Regions from separate parts of the Heyndrickxia sp. FW510-T9 genome, predicted to be linked through region 2. Evidence: riboswitches for the same ligand, from Rfam matches in the RefSeq annotation. Region 2 holds a riboswitch; the other holds the start of a gene.
The links. Region 2 has a riboswitch for cyclic di-GMP ahead of AC3WJF_RS02295 (sensor domain-containing diguanylate cyclase). Riboswitches for the same ligand answer to the same signal wherever they lie in the genome.
Positions count from the first base shown of each region.

Region 1 (5,458 bases), on a different contig from region 2:
TCGTGAATTCAGGGAAGGAATTTGAATGATTATGTAGAATTATATAATATATAAGAACGAACGTTCTATATCTGGGAGGTATATTATGTATTCTTCATATCCTTGGAGAGATAAAAACTGGTTTACTGAACAATTTATCTATAATGGAAAAAGTATAAATGAAATGGCGAAAGAGTTTAAAGTAGATTGGACAAGTCTAGAAAGATGGAGATCAATTCATGGGCTACCCAAACATTCACAAAAGGGATTGATTATTGAACATTTTGGAAAAGAGTGTTCGGAGAAAATTGATCAAAGAAAACGAAATCGGTATTCCATTGCAAATAAGGCAAAAGCAGATAAACTTTTTACAAATAAGAATCTTGAAGAAATACACGGTGAAGAAAAAGCAAGGCTCATTAAGGTAAAACGATCGAAGTCACTAAAGAATATTCGGAGGTCAGAAGAATTTAAAGAAAACCTATCCCACCAACGGAAAGGAACTGGAAATTCGAATTGGAAAGGTGGCTTTCAAAGCCAAACTGTTTATAAAGAGATTAACAGACAAATAGTTGCAAGATATGTACTTAATATGTGGAATCGGTTCATTATAAATGAACGAGGTTATACTTGTGAAAAATGTGGTCTAGTGACCTTAAAATGCAATGGACATCACCTACTTTCATTCTCAAGAATATTCGGTACGATATGCCAGCATTTAGATGAGAAACGAAGATTAAATACAATGGAAGTAATTATGGAACTTCATCGATTTCATAAACTTCACTTTGATAAACTTTACCAATGTCTTTGCCCTACCTGCCATACAGATATACATCGCCAAGAAAACTTTGAAGAAAGAATCAATCAAGAGAAGAAATTAATGCATCTACTCCAAGAATATAATTCTAATCCTGAGCCAAGCCTCAATATTGAGGAAGGTGCAGAGACTATCGAAACCACACAAATACGAAGCGAGTAAAAGTAGTATTTGTGGAAGGTAGTAGAGTACATCATTTTTTTGATGGAAGCGCGAGGATTCTTAATTTAATATCGTAGTTAATTAAGAATATGATATAGTCCATCTGCTCATATGAGTAGTGCCAATAACCGGCCAGCCAGACTTTGCAACTATGTACATCAGCTACATCCCAGACAAAAAGATTGTCGAGAGTAAATCACTGAAGCTTTACCTATTCAGCTTTAGAAATCATGGAGATTTCCATGAGGATTGTGTGAACATCATAATGAACGATCTGATTAAGCTTTTAGATCCACGCTATATTGAAGTGTGGGGGAAATTTACGCCTCGTGGCGGTATTTCCATTGATCCATATTGTAATTATGGAAGAACGGGAACGAAGTATGAGGAAATGGCCACTTTTCGCTTAATGAATCATGATTTATACCCAGAGAAAGTGGATAATCGTTAATATGTTGTAATATTTAAATGGATTATCTGTTGGTTTATTAATTCTTGCAAATATTGTAGCGGTGAAGCTGTTCAGTAATTGCTTCTAGACAGTTTTACCTGCAGCAGCAGTTGTCTCTTTTTTACGTATCCGATTGTCGATGAGCTTTTTAAGAAATAATTGCAGGGGACTGGGATCTATGTCCCTTGTAAGTATGGATTATTAAAGTCTCTTTTTTTTACAATCTTCCTTTAACTCCTCCGTAGTCTCCACTATTTATAAATAGCTCTGAAGAAATATAGGATAATGTTACTAATGAAAGTAAAATAATTGTAGAAAATTGTCTTTTTTTTGTTGATTTATAAATTATTCATGGTAATATTTACTCGTTGACAAAATTGATTTCGAGTATATAAAAGGGTAAAACCGTTGAAAAATGGTGACACAAAGCTAAAGGGGCTAAAATGTTCTCCATACATCATGCCAGCCAGTTGCCGTCTAACTTTATGCATGTCTGTATTTAGTTTGTCTAGGCAATGGCTGTTCCTAAGAGGGAACGCTTTTTTATTTTCGCAAAAAAGGTATTTTACTATTTGTATAAAGGAGATTGAGTATGACTACAAAAAGAAAACTAAATGTTTCAATGAGTACAAAATTTTCCCTCCTTTTAGTTACAATTCTTTGTATTTTAGGATTGCTAACGGTTGGGCTTGCTTATTACATCATAAAACAAAGTAATTTAAAGGATATGAGTAATTCACTTCATGATTCATCCCTTATTTTAGCCCAGTCGATGGATAAAAATATGGTGAAATCTATTCTTCAACAACCTAATGAAAATAACCCTGATGTTGTACTTGCTACAAAAGAAATGGATAAGATTAACGACCAATCGTCTATTATTACGAATGTAAATTTAATATCTAAGGTTGGGGATAAATATTATGCCCCAGGTCTTTCTACCAGTCTACTTAAGGCAGGTGTTAAATATAATCAAGAGCTTCAATCACTGGGATTATCACCTCAATATTTAGCAGCTATTGATAAAGCTTTTAGTACAAAAAATGTTACAGCCACAGATATATATGGAGATAAATACGGACTTTACAAAACAGGTTTAGCCCCAATTATTGATAATAACGGGACAGTCCTTGCACTAGTAGCCATTGATTATGACGTATCAAAGGTAACTGGAAAAGCATGGTCTGAGGTATTAATTGTTTTGTACGTAACCATCGCCATTCTTCTTATTTCCGGTATTGGAATGTATTTTATTGTAAAGAGGAAGTTTGCACCTATTCAACAGCTTTCAAGTTTATCGAAGAAAGTAGCAAAAGGCGAATTACAAGTCGAACCTATGCCTGTAAAGTCTAAAGATGAAATGGGCGAACTAATTCAAAATTATAACTTGATGATAGAAAATCTAAAGAACATTATTTTGAGTGTAAAGAAGGTTTCAGGTCAAGTAGTGAATTCCTCACAAGTGCTTTCCTCTAATATGGAGGAACTTTCAAATTCAAATAATCAAATTGTTAGTTCAATCCAGGAGATTGCTAGTGGAAGCGATACTCAAGCAGATCGTGCCACTCAAAGTACAAAAATTATTGAAGAAATGAGTATCGCTATCCAGCGTGTAGCAGAGTCTGCATCAGTAATTTCTGAAACTTCTTTAAAAACAACACAAGAGGCGGAAAAAGGCAACAGCGTAACAAGGGAAACAGTGAGTCAAATGGAATTAATTAGTCAAACCGTTAATAAATCGGCTAAGTTAGTCAAGCTACTAGGTGACCGTTCAGATGAAATTGGGAAAATTGTTGAGATTATTACCGGAATATCTGCACAAACGAATTTATTAGCGTTAAATGCAGCCATTGAAGCGGCTAGAGCTGGAGAACATGGTAAAGGGTTCTCTGTGGTGGCTGACGAAGTTAGAAAGCTTGCTGAGCAATCAGAGGAGTCTGCTCGTCAAATAGCTGGAATTATTACCCAAATACAAGGAGAAACTCTTGAGTCTGTCAATATTATGGATAAAGCCGTTAAGGAAGTCGAAAATGGACTAGGAAATGTAAATCAAATGGATAAGGCATTTGGAGAAATCGTGGAATCTATTCATCAGGTAACGGATCAAATTCAAGAGGTTTCCGCAACATTTGAGGAGGTTTCTGCCGGTACAGAGGAAGTCACGCAATCCGTGCAACAAATGGAAGATATCTCTAGTAGGTCAAGAGATAATACAAAAGCTGTTGCAGAGGAATCGATTTCTCAATTGGAAACAATTGAAGAAATTTCGAAAGAAGCACAAGCGTTGAAAGAACTATCAGATGAATTGCAGTCTACTGTTGGAAACTTTCATCTAAATGATAATCACAATTCATAAACCATCGTACAACATAGATAGAAATGGAGATGAAGGTATATGAAAAACGGAAATGAAATAAGAAATAAAACTTCTTTAGATGAGAAATATTGGTTGATGCGACTTGCTGAATATACATCAGCTCTAGACTTGCCAATTGATTTTTCAAGAACATCCTCCTATCAGTTTAATGGAGATGTAACGGAAGCAAGAGTAAATGAAGAGCTTGCAGGTAAAGTAAAGGAATTTTCGCAGATACAAGGTATAAGCATCCCTTCTATTTATCTGTCCGCTTATATGATTTGGCTGTACTTAAACTCAAATGAAGAAGATATTTTGATTGGGAATGCCGTTACTATTGAAAAAGACCAGCTTCCTATATTATTACCGTTTCGACTATCGTTTGCATCACTGAATTCTGTAATGGAGCTGTTAAAGGCTGTAGATAAGCAATTGGCAATGGATATTGAACAACACTCAGTATTGCCTGATGTAACAGAGATTTTAAAAGAAAGAGATATTAGTAGACCAAAAGTTTATCCAGCAATTTTTCAGATGAATGCCGAATTTAGAAGTAATTCAGCTGCTGGTGAAAGGTTTACGTACGAAACAGATTTAAAATGGAACGTTTTTCAGAAGGATCAAGAATTTATGCTGAAAATTGAGTACAATACTCATGTATTCTATGCTTCTTCAATTCAACGCTTTATCGAACAATATATGAATATATTAAACTTTTTCGTTCAGCAAGATTTATCAGGGGAATTCCGTTCCATGAACATTTTGTCGGAAGTCGAAAAAGATATTTATAACCGTTTAAATAACACGAGCTCACCATATGAAAAAAATATGGCGATACCGCAAATGTTCTATCATTCTGTTGAAAAATATCCTAATCTTATTGCGGTATCTTCATCAGAGGGGTATTTAACATATGCAGAGCTTAATGAGAAATCGAATCAAGTGGCGCATATGCTAATTGCAAATGGACTCAAAAAAGGAGCGTTTGCAGCCATTTTGATGGAAAGAAGCATGGAGACCGTCATAAGTATATTAGGAATCTTAAAAGCGGGCGGAGTTTATGTTCCCATTGACCCAACTTATCCGAAAGAGCGCTGCAAATATTTGCTTGCAGATGCGGAAGCGTCCTTTATACTAACAAAGCGGAACTATTCAGAGCTTCTTAATGAACTAATAGCGGATGATGAAATAGATCGAAACGTCTTTTTTGTTGATCACTCAATGGATCGGTATTCTAAGGAAAACATATACTTGGATATTAAACCAAATGATTTGGCATATGTGATTTATACTTCGGGGTCAACCGGAAAACCAAAAGGAACACTGCTTGCACATGAAGGGGTTATTAATTTAGTTGCCTCTTTACGAGAAGTATATGAATGTACTGAGGATGATGTAATAACTCAATTTTTCTCCTATAGCTTTGATCCTTCTGTGGGAGAGACATTTATGTCCTTGTTCTCAGGTGCCAGGCTCCATTTGCTTTCTGAAATGGAACGTATATCTATCGAGGAATTTGCAAATGCGGTAGAAAGAATAAAGGCTACAAATATTATTGTGCCAACTGCTTTCTTTAATCAGCTTGCTTTGCATTTAACCGAAGAAAACATTCACCAATGGAAGACAGTGAAACGAATTTCGATGGGTGGAGAGGCTTTAACAGGTTCTATGGTCAGGAAATGGCAAGAAA
Region 1 covers NZ_JBYSWK010000012.1:91,331-96,788, reverse strand. The annotation lists gene AC3WJF_RS08745 (hypothetical protein) at 86-961, shown strand; partial or broken gene queF (preQ(1) synthase) at 1,083-1,412, shown strand; cyclic di-GMP riboswitch class I at 1,801-1,890, shown strand; gene AC3WJF_RS08735 (methyl-accepting chemotaxis protein) at 2,005-3,768, shown strand; gene AC3WJF_RS08730 (non-ribosomal peptide synthetase family protein) at 3,808-5,458, shown strand, end outside.
Region 1: another riboswitch for cyclic di-GMP. It lies ahead of AC3WJF_RS08735 (methyl-accepting chemotaxis protein); the one in region 2 lies ahead of AC3WJF_RS02295 (sensor domain-containing diguanylate cyclase).

Region 2 (5,458 bases):
CCATAGGAGAAACAACTATTTCCGTACCTCTTTTAATAGCGACAATATTACATCCATATTTCGCTCGGACATCGAGTTCGGCTAATGTGCGAAGATTGATTTTCTCGGTTGCCATGATTTCAACAATGCCATATTCCTTCGAAAGTTCGATATAATCTAATATTTTTTCTGAAACAATATGATGGGCAATTCTTTTTGCCATATCTCTTTCGGGATTAATGATTCTATCAACACCGATTTTCTCTAATACTTTTTCATGATACGCATTTTGAGCCTTTGCCCAAACTTCTTTGACCCCCATATCTTTTAATAATAATGAAGTAAGAATACTTGCTTCAATATCATCCCCAAAGGATACAAAAACTAAGTCAAAATTGCGGACTCCTAAGTTTTTTAAAGTTATCTCATCAATTGTATTTGCTTGCACTACAGCAGTTGCAAATTGTGCAAGCTCATTCACTTTATCAATATCTTTATCTACAGCGAGTACTTCAGTTGATAATTTGTTAAACTCCCTCACTAAATTTCCGCCAAAGCGACCTAATCCAAAAACAGCAAATTGTTTTTTCTTCATTTCTAATCCTCTCCTGATTATCAACAATTTTTATGTATTTTTCCCTTTTGCTTAATTCTTATGAAAATGGGATAACCTTCTAGTGTATCCAACTTTAACAATATCATATATGAATGGTTAATTGTTGCAAAAAGTGGAATTTTTTGATACCATTAATGATAATTGAATATGAACGTGTAATATTGGAGGAGCCTGTCATATAGGGCTCCTTTTTGCGTTTTTTAGGAATGATTTTATTTTATTGATAAAAAATAACATTGTATTTAGTAAGAAAAGGGGATGTATATGCCTAACGAAGCGATTTTTGCTGTTATTATTTTTCTATTAACTTACGGGTTAATTATTTCAGAAAAGATTCATCGAACCATTATTGCCATGATTGGTGGCGGATTAATGGTTTTACTTGGGATCGTGGATCAAGAATCTGCTATTCATCATATTGATTTTAATACAATCGGTTTGTTAATTGGGATGATGATTATTGTTTCGATTACAGCTGAAACAGGAGTCTTTAAATTTATTGCCATTTGGTCCGCCAAAAAAGTAAAAGGAAGACCGCTTTCCATTTTAATTGTTTTATCAATCATCACAGCGGTCGGTTCGGCGTTTCTAGATAATGTAACGACGGTGCTCCTCATGGTTCCCATAACATTTAGTATCACAAGACAGCTTAGTATTAATCCGATGCCATTTCTTATTTCGGAAATACTGATGTCTAATATTGGTGGAACGGCAACGATGATCGGAGATCCGCCAAATATAATGATCGGTAGCGCTGTTGAATCGATCACCTTTATGGATTTCATTACAAATTTGGCTCCTATCGTGATGCTGATCATGGTAGTTACCATGATATTATTGATACTCTTTTATCGAAAGGGGCTTCATGTCACAGATGAGATAAGAGAGAGGATTATGCAGCTTAATGAAAGAGATGAAATTACGGATAGAACGCTCATGATAAAATCGTTAGCGGTAATGGGACTAACGATCATAGGTTTCTTTATACACCAAATAATCGGTGTTGAATCAGCAACAATTGCTTTAATGGGTGCATTTCTTTTATTAATAATGGCGGGAGAAAGTTATCTTGAAAATGCATTAACTAAAGTGGAATGGACTACTATTTTCTTCTTTATCGGGCTCTTTGTCCTTGTTTCAGGTCTTGTCGAGACGGGAGTTATTGCAAAGGTTGCTTCGTATGCAATTAATTTAACTGGTGGACAGGAGACGGCTACATCCTTTCTGATTCTTTGGTTAAGTGCGATAGCATCAGCATTTGTGGACAATATTCCCTTTGTTGCAACCATGATTCCGCTAATTGAACAAATGGGGACCCTTGGCATTCATGATTTGGAGCCGATTTGGTGGAGCTTAGCTTTAGGCGCATGCCTTGGAGGCAATGGAACATTAATTGGTGCGAGCGCCAACCTCATTGTTGCCGGTATGGCTGGGAAGGAAGGCTATAAGATTTCCTTTATCAAATTTGCCCTCATCGGACTACCAATTATGTTCATCAGTGTCGCGATTTCCATGGTCTATATTTATATCAGATATCTTTAATAGTGCTAGACACCCGAAAAATAAAAAAACCAATGAAACATTGGTTTTTTTTGTAAGTCTATTCATTAATCGTCATCATCATCATGGTCGTGATCGTGATGATGGTGGTGATGCATTTTATCCCAGTGAGTGAGAGGACCATGTTCTTTTATTTCTTTAGAATGCTCATCTATCATTTCAAGGATCTTATTGCCCTTTTCTTTTGGCAGAACACCGTATTCCATATACTTTATAATAAGCTGTTTTTTCTTACTTAGTATATCAAGATGCATTTTAGTTAATTCTGCTTGTTGTTGCTTTGTTAGCTTAACAGCCTGTTTTTGGTGATCAGCATTTAGTGGTTCTGCATGAACAGGAAGCCCTAAAATGAGTAAGAATAGTGGCACTATTAATAATGCCTTCATTTTGATTAACACGTAGTTCATCTCCTTTTCTAATAGAATATTTATATACTCTGCAATTTTTATAAAATGATGCATTTTTTGTAAAAAAATATGGAAAAAAATTTATAATCCTAAAGTACTATAAAATGTGCATTATTTTGGTAAAAAAATTGATAATTTTTCCTAAAAAGTATATAATTAAAATATACTAATAATTAAAATAACGATAATGGCAAACTTATTGAAAAATAAGGACGCAAAGCTACGGGCCTAAGGTAAATTACTATGGTAGCCGGGTTACCGAAAAATGAGAAAATACTTTAAGAGGTAGTTTCGTTTTCGGACTACCTCTTTTCTATTTATAAGGATCTTTTCTTAAACTTTATTGTTTTTGTATATAGAAGCCTCTGGTATTGACTATATTTTTTTAAATGAATACATTTTTTTAGAAAAGATGCCCCGAAAGGTAAACCTTGTTAAGAATTTAAAACAAATTACGAAAAGTACCATTTAATAAGTAATGCCATTAAACAATCTTGGGGGAGAAGGCATGATAGGCTTTGGTATTGGCATTGTTGGACTTATCATCGGAGTGATTTATTCAGAACCGTTAAAAAGAAAGGTATTGAAAAGATTTTACGAGAATACAGAAAATGAAAAACGGATCTACAATCTAGTGGAAAGTTCAAAAGACATTATTTATTATTGCGATGTAAAACCACAGCTGAAATATCGATATATAAGTCCTGCATTAGATGATATGTTGCGACCTAATCTTGTAAAAGATAGTATAAAAAATCCTTACACAGTCTTCGAAATTATTCATCCTGATGACTCTCATATTTTAAAGAAAAAAGTATCTGGAGAAATTGATTTTAATAAACCGATTGTTATGCGATGGAAGGATCAACATGGTATGTACAAATGGTTTGAGGAATATTCAACCCCGATATACATGAACGGCGAAATCGTTGCCATTCAGGGGATTATTCGAAATATCGATGAAAAAGTACTCTTACAACAGGAACTAGAATATAAAATTGAACATGATGCAATTACAGGTATATATAATCGTACTTTTTTTGAAAAGCAGAAGAGAATTTATAATGAAGAAACAGATGAATCCGTTGCTATCATATTATGTGATCTGGATGAATTGAAATGGATGAATGATAATTATGGGCACCAAATGGGTGATAAATTGATCATTCAAACATCGAAACTACTTGATAGTTTTTCCAATGAAACGGTTCTGCTTTCAAGAATCGGAGGAGATGAATTTGCCTTTCTGTTAACGAAAATCGATCTTATTTCTTTGTGCGATTTTACAGAAAATTTACGAAAAGAAGTTGCAAACTACAATATGAAACATCCTAATTTCATGATTAAAATTTCAATTGGTTATGCTTATGAAGTCTCATCTATTGGGAAGATGGATGAACTATTTATTAGGGCTGATCAAAACATGTATAAAGAGAAAAATATTCGTAAACCGGTTGAGATTAAAGCTTGAATAAGAAAGGCAGCTTGTAGCGAACAAGCTGCCTTTCGATCTGATTAACATGGAAATTACAAGGAATCCATTCGATAGAATTAGAGATTCGCTTGACTAAAATAAGCATGAATAAACTTTCTCAACCTGTTATACTCCTTCGAAATCGGCTCTGCTTTCTCATTTGCTAAAGAATCGAGAGCACTTTCAACCAAATAGTGGCGAGGGTGCCTAGATTGCAGCATTTCTTCCTGAACAAAGTCCAGTAATTCTATCCACTTCAACTGTTGCTGCTCCACATGAAGATCTTTTCTAATCATTATTTTTAAATCATTAATTGATTGTTCAAGAGTATTTCTGAAGTTTCTAAGGTCATCGTTAGAAGTAGGAAACCAAGCTGCCATTAGCTCAGGGTCATATAATTGATCCCCGTTAGATGCTACTTCTTCAACCATGTTTGAAAGACGGTTCATACAGTAACGGATCACTTGATGAATGGTAAGTCCTGGTTGTTTTTGCTTAAAGAAATAATGAAAATAATGATGTAGCATACCTGTAAACATGATAGTGCAATCTAACAAGTATGGCCTCTTACTTTCTCCAAAAATATCAACAAGACGATGAAAAGTCCAATTAAGCTGTGATGATTGCGCTTTTTTTAAAAAATCCTTAAAATCAACGTCATTTGATACAAATACTTCTTCAAATAAAGCAAACAGCTTACTTTGTTTATTTAATTTTATTTGCAGCTCGAGTTGTTTAATAAATATATCAATATTCGATCGTTCTTTCCCAATCAAAAGTTTATTTCGTTCTATTTCTAATTTTTCTTGAACGGAATGAAAAATAGCCATAAGTAATTCATTTTTTGAAGAAAAATAATTATAAAAAGTGCCTTTTGAAATACCACTATATTCTAAAATATCCTGTATAGATGTAGATTGAAATCCTTTTTCGATAAATAGCTGATGAGCTAATTTGATGACATGCTGCTTTCGATCATTCATTTAAATCACCTTAAAATAAAATTAGACTCATGGTCTAACTTAATACTATCGTAAATGAATATTGAAAACAAACCTAATAAATGACAGGAATTTTTAGTTGCAAAAATAGAACGATGGGTTTAATATATTCATTATGCTTTAACGATTTGTATAAAAAAATGGACTATTGGTTCATTGAGGGGAGATAAGAAGTGGAAACAACTTTAGAGACGAAAAAACCTCCATATGGGATTATTGTCATTCTTTTAATTGGAGCGTTTATTTCTATATTAAATGAAACACTATTAAATATTGCACTACCGTCTATTAGGAAAAGCTTTGATGTTACCATGCCAACAGTACAATGGCTTGCTACAGGTTACATGCTTGTGAATGGGGTCTTGATCCCCGCAACAGCATTTCTTATTCAAAGGTATTCAGTCCGTAGACTATTTTTAGT
Region 2 covers NZ_JBYSWK010000002.1:201,150-206,607, reverse strand. The annotation lists gene AC3WJF_RS02310 (potassium channel family protein) at 1-574, opposite strand, end outside; gene AC3WJF_RS02305 (ArsB/NhaD family transporter) at 860-2,137, shown strand; gene AC3WJF_RS02300 (DUF2680 domain-containing protein) at 2,203-2,553, opposite strand; cyclic di-GMP riboswitch class I at 2,742-2,825, shown strand; gene AC3WJF_RS02295 (sensor domain-containing diguanylate cyclase) at 3,071-4,033, shown strand; gene AC3WJF_RS02290 (TetR/AcrR family transcriptional regulator) at 4,114-5,019, opposite strand; gene AC3WJF_RS02285 (DHA2 family efflux MFS transporter permease subunit) at 5,211-5,458, shown strand, end outside.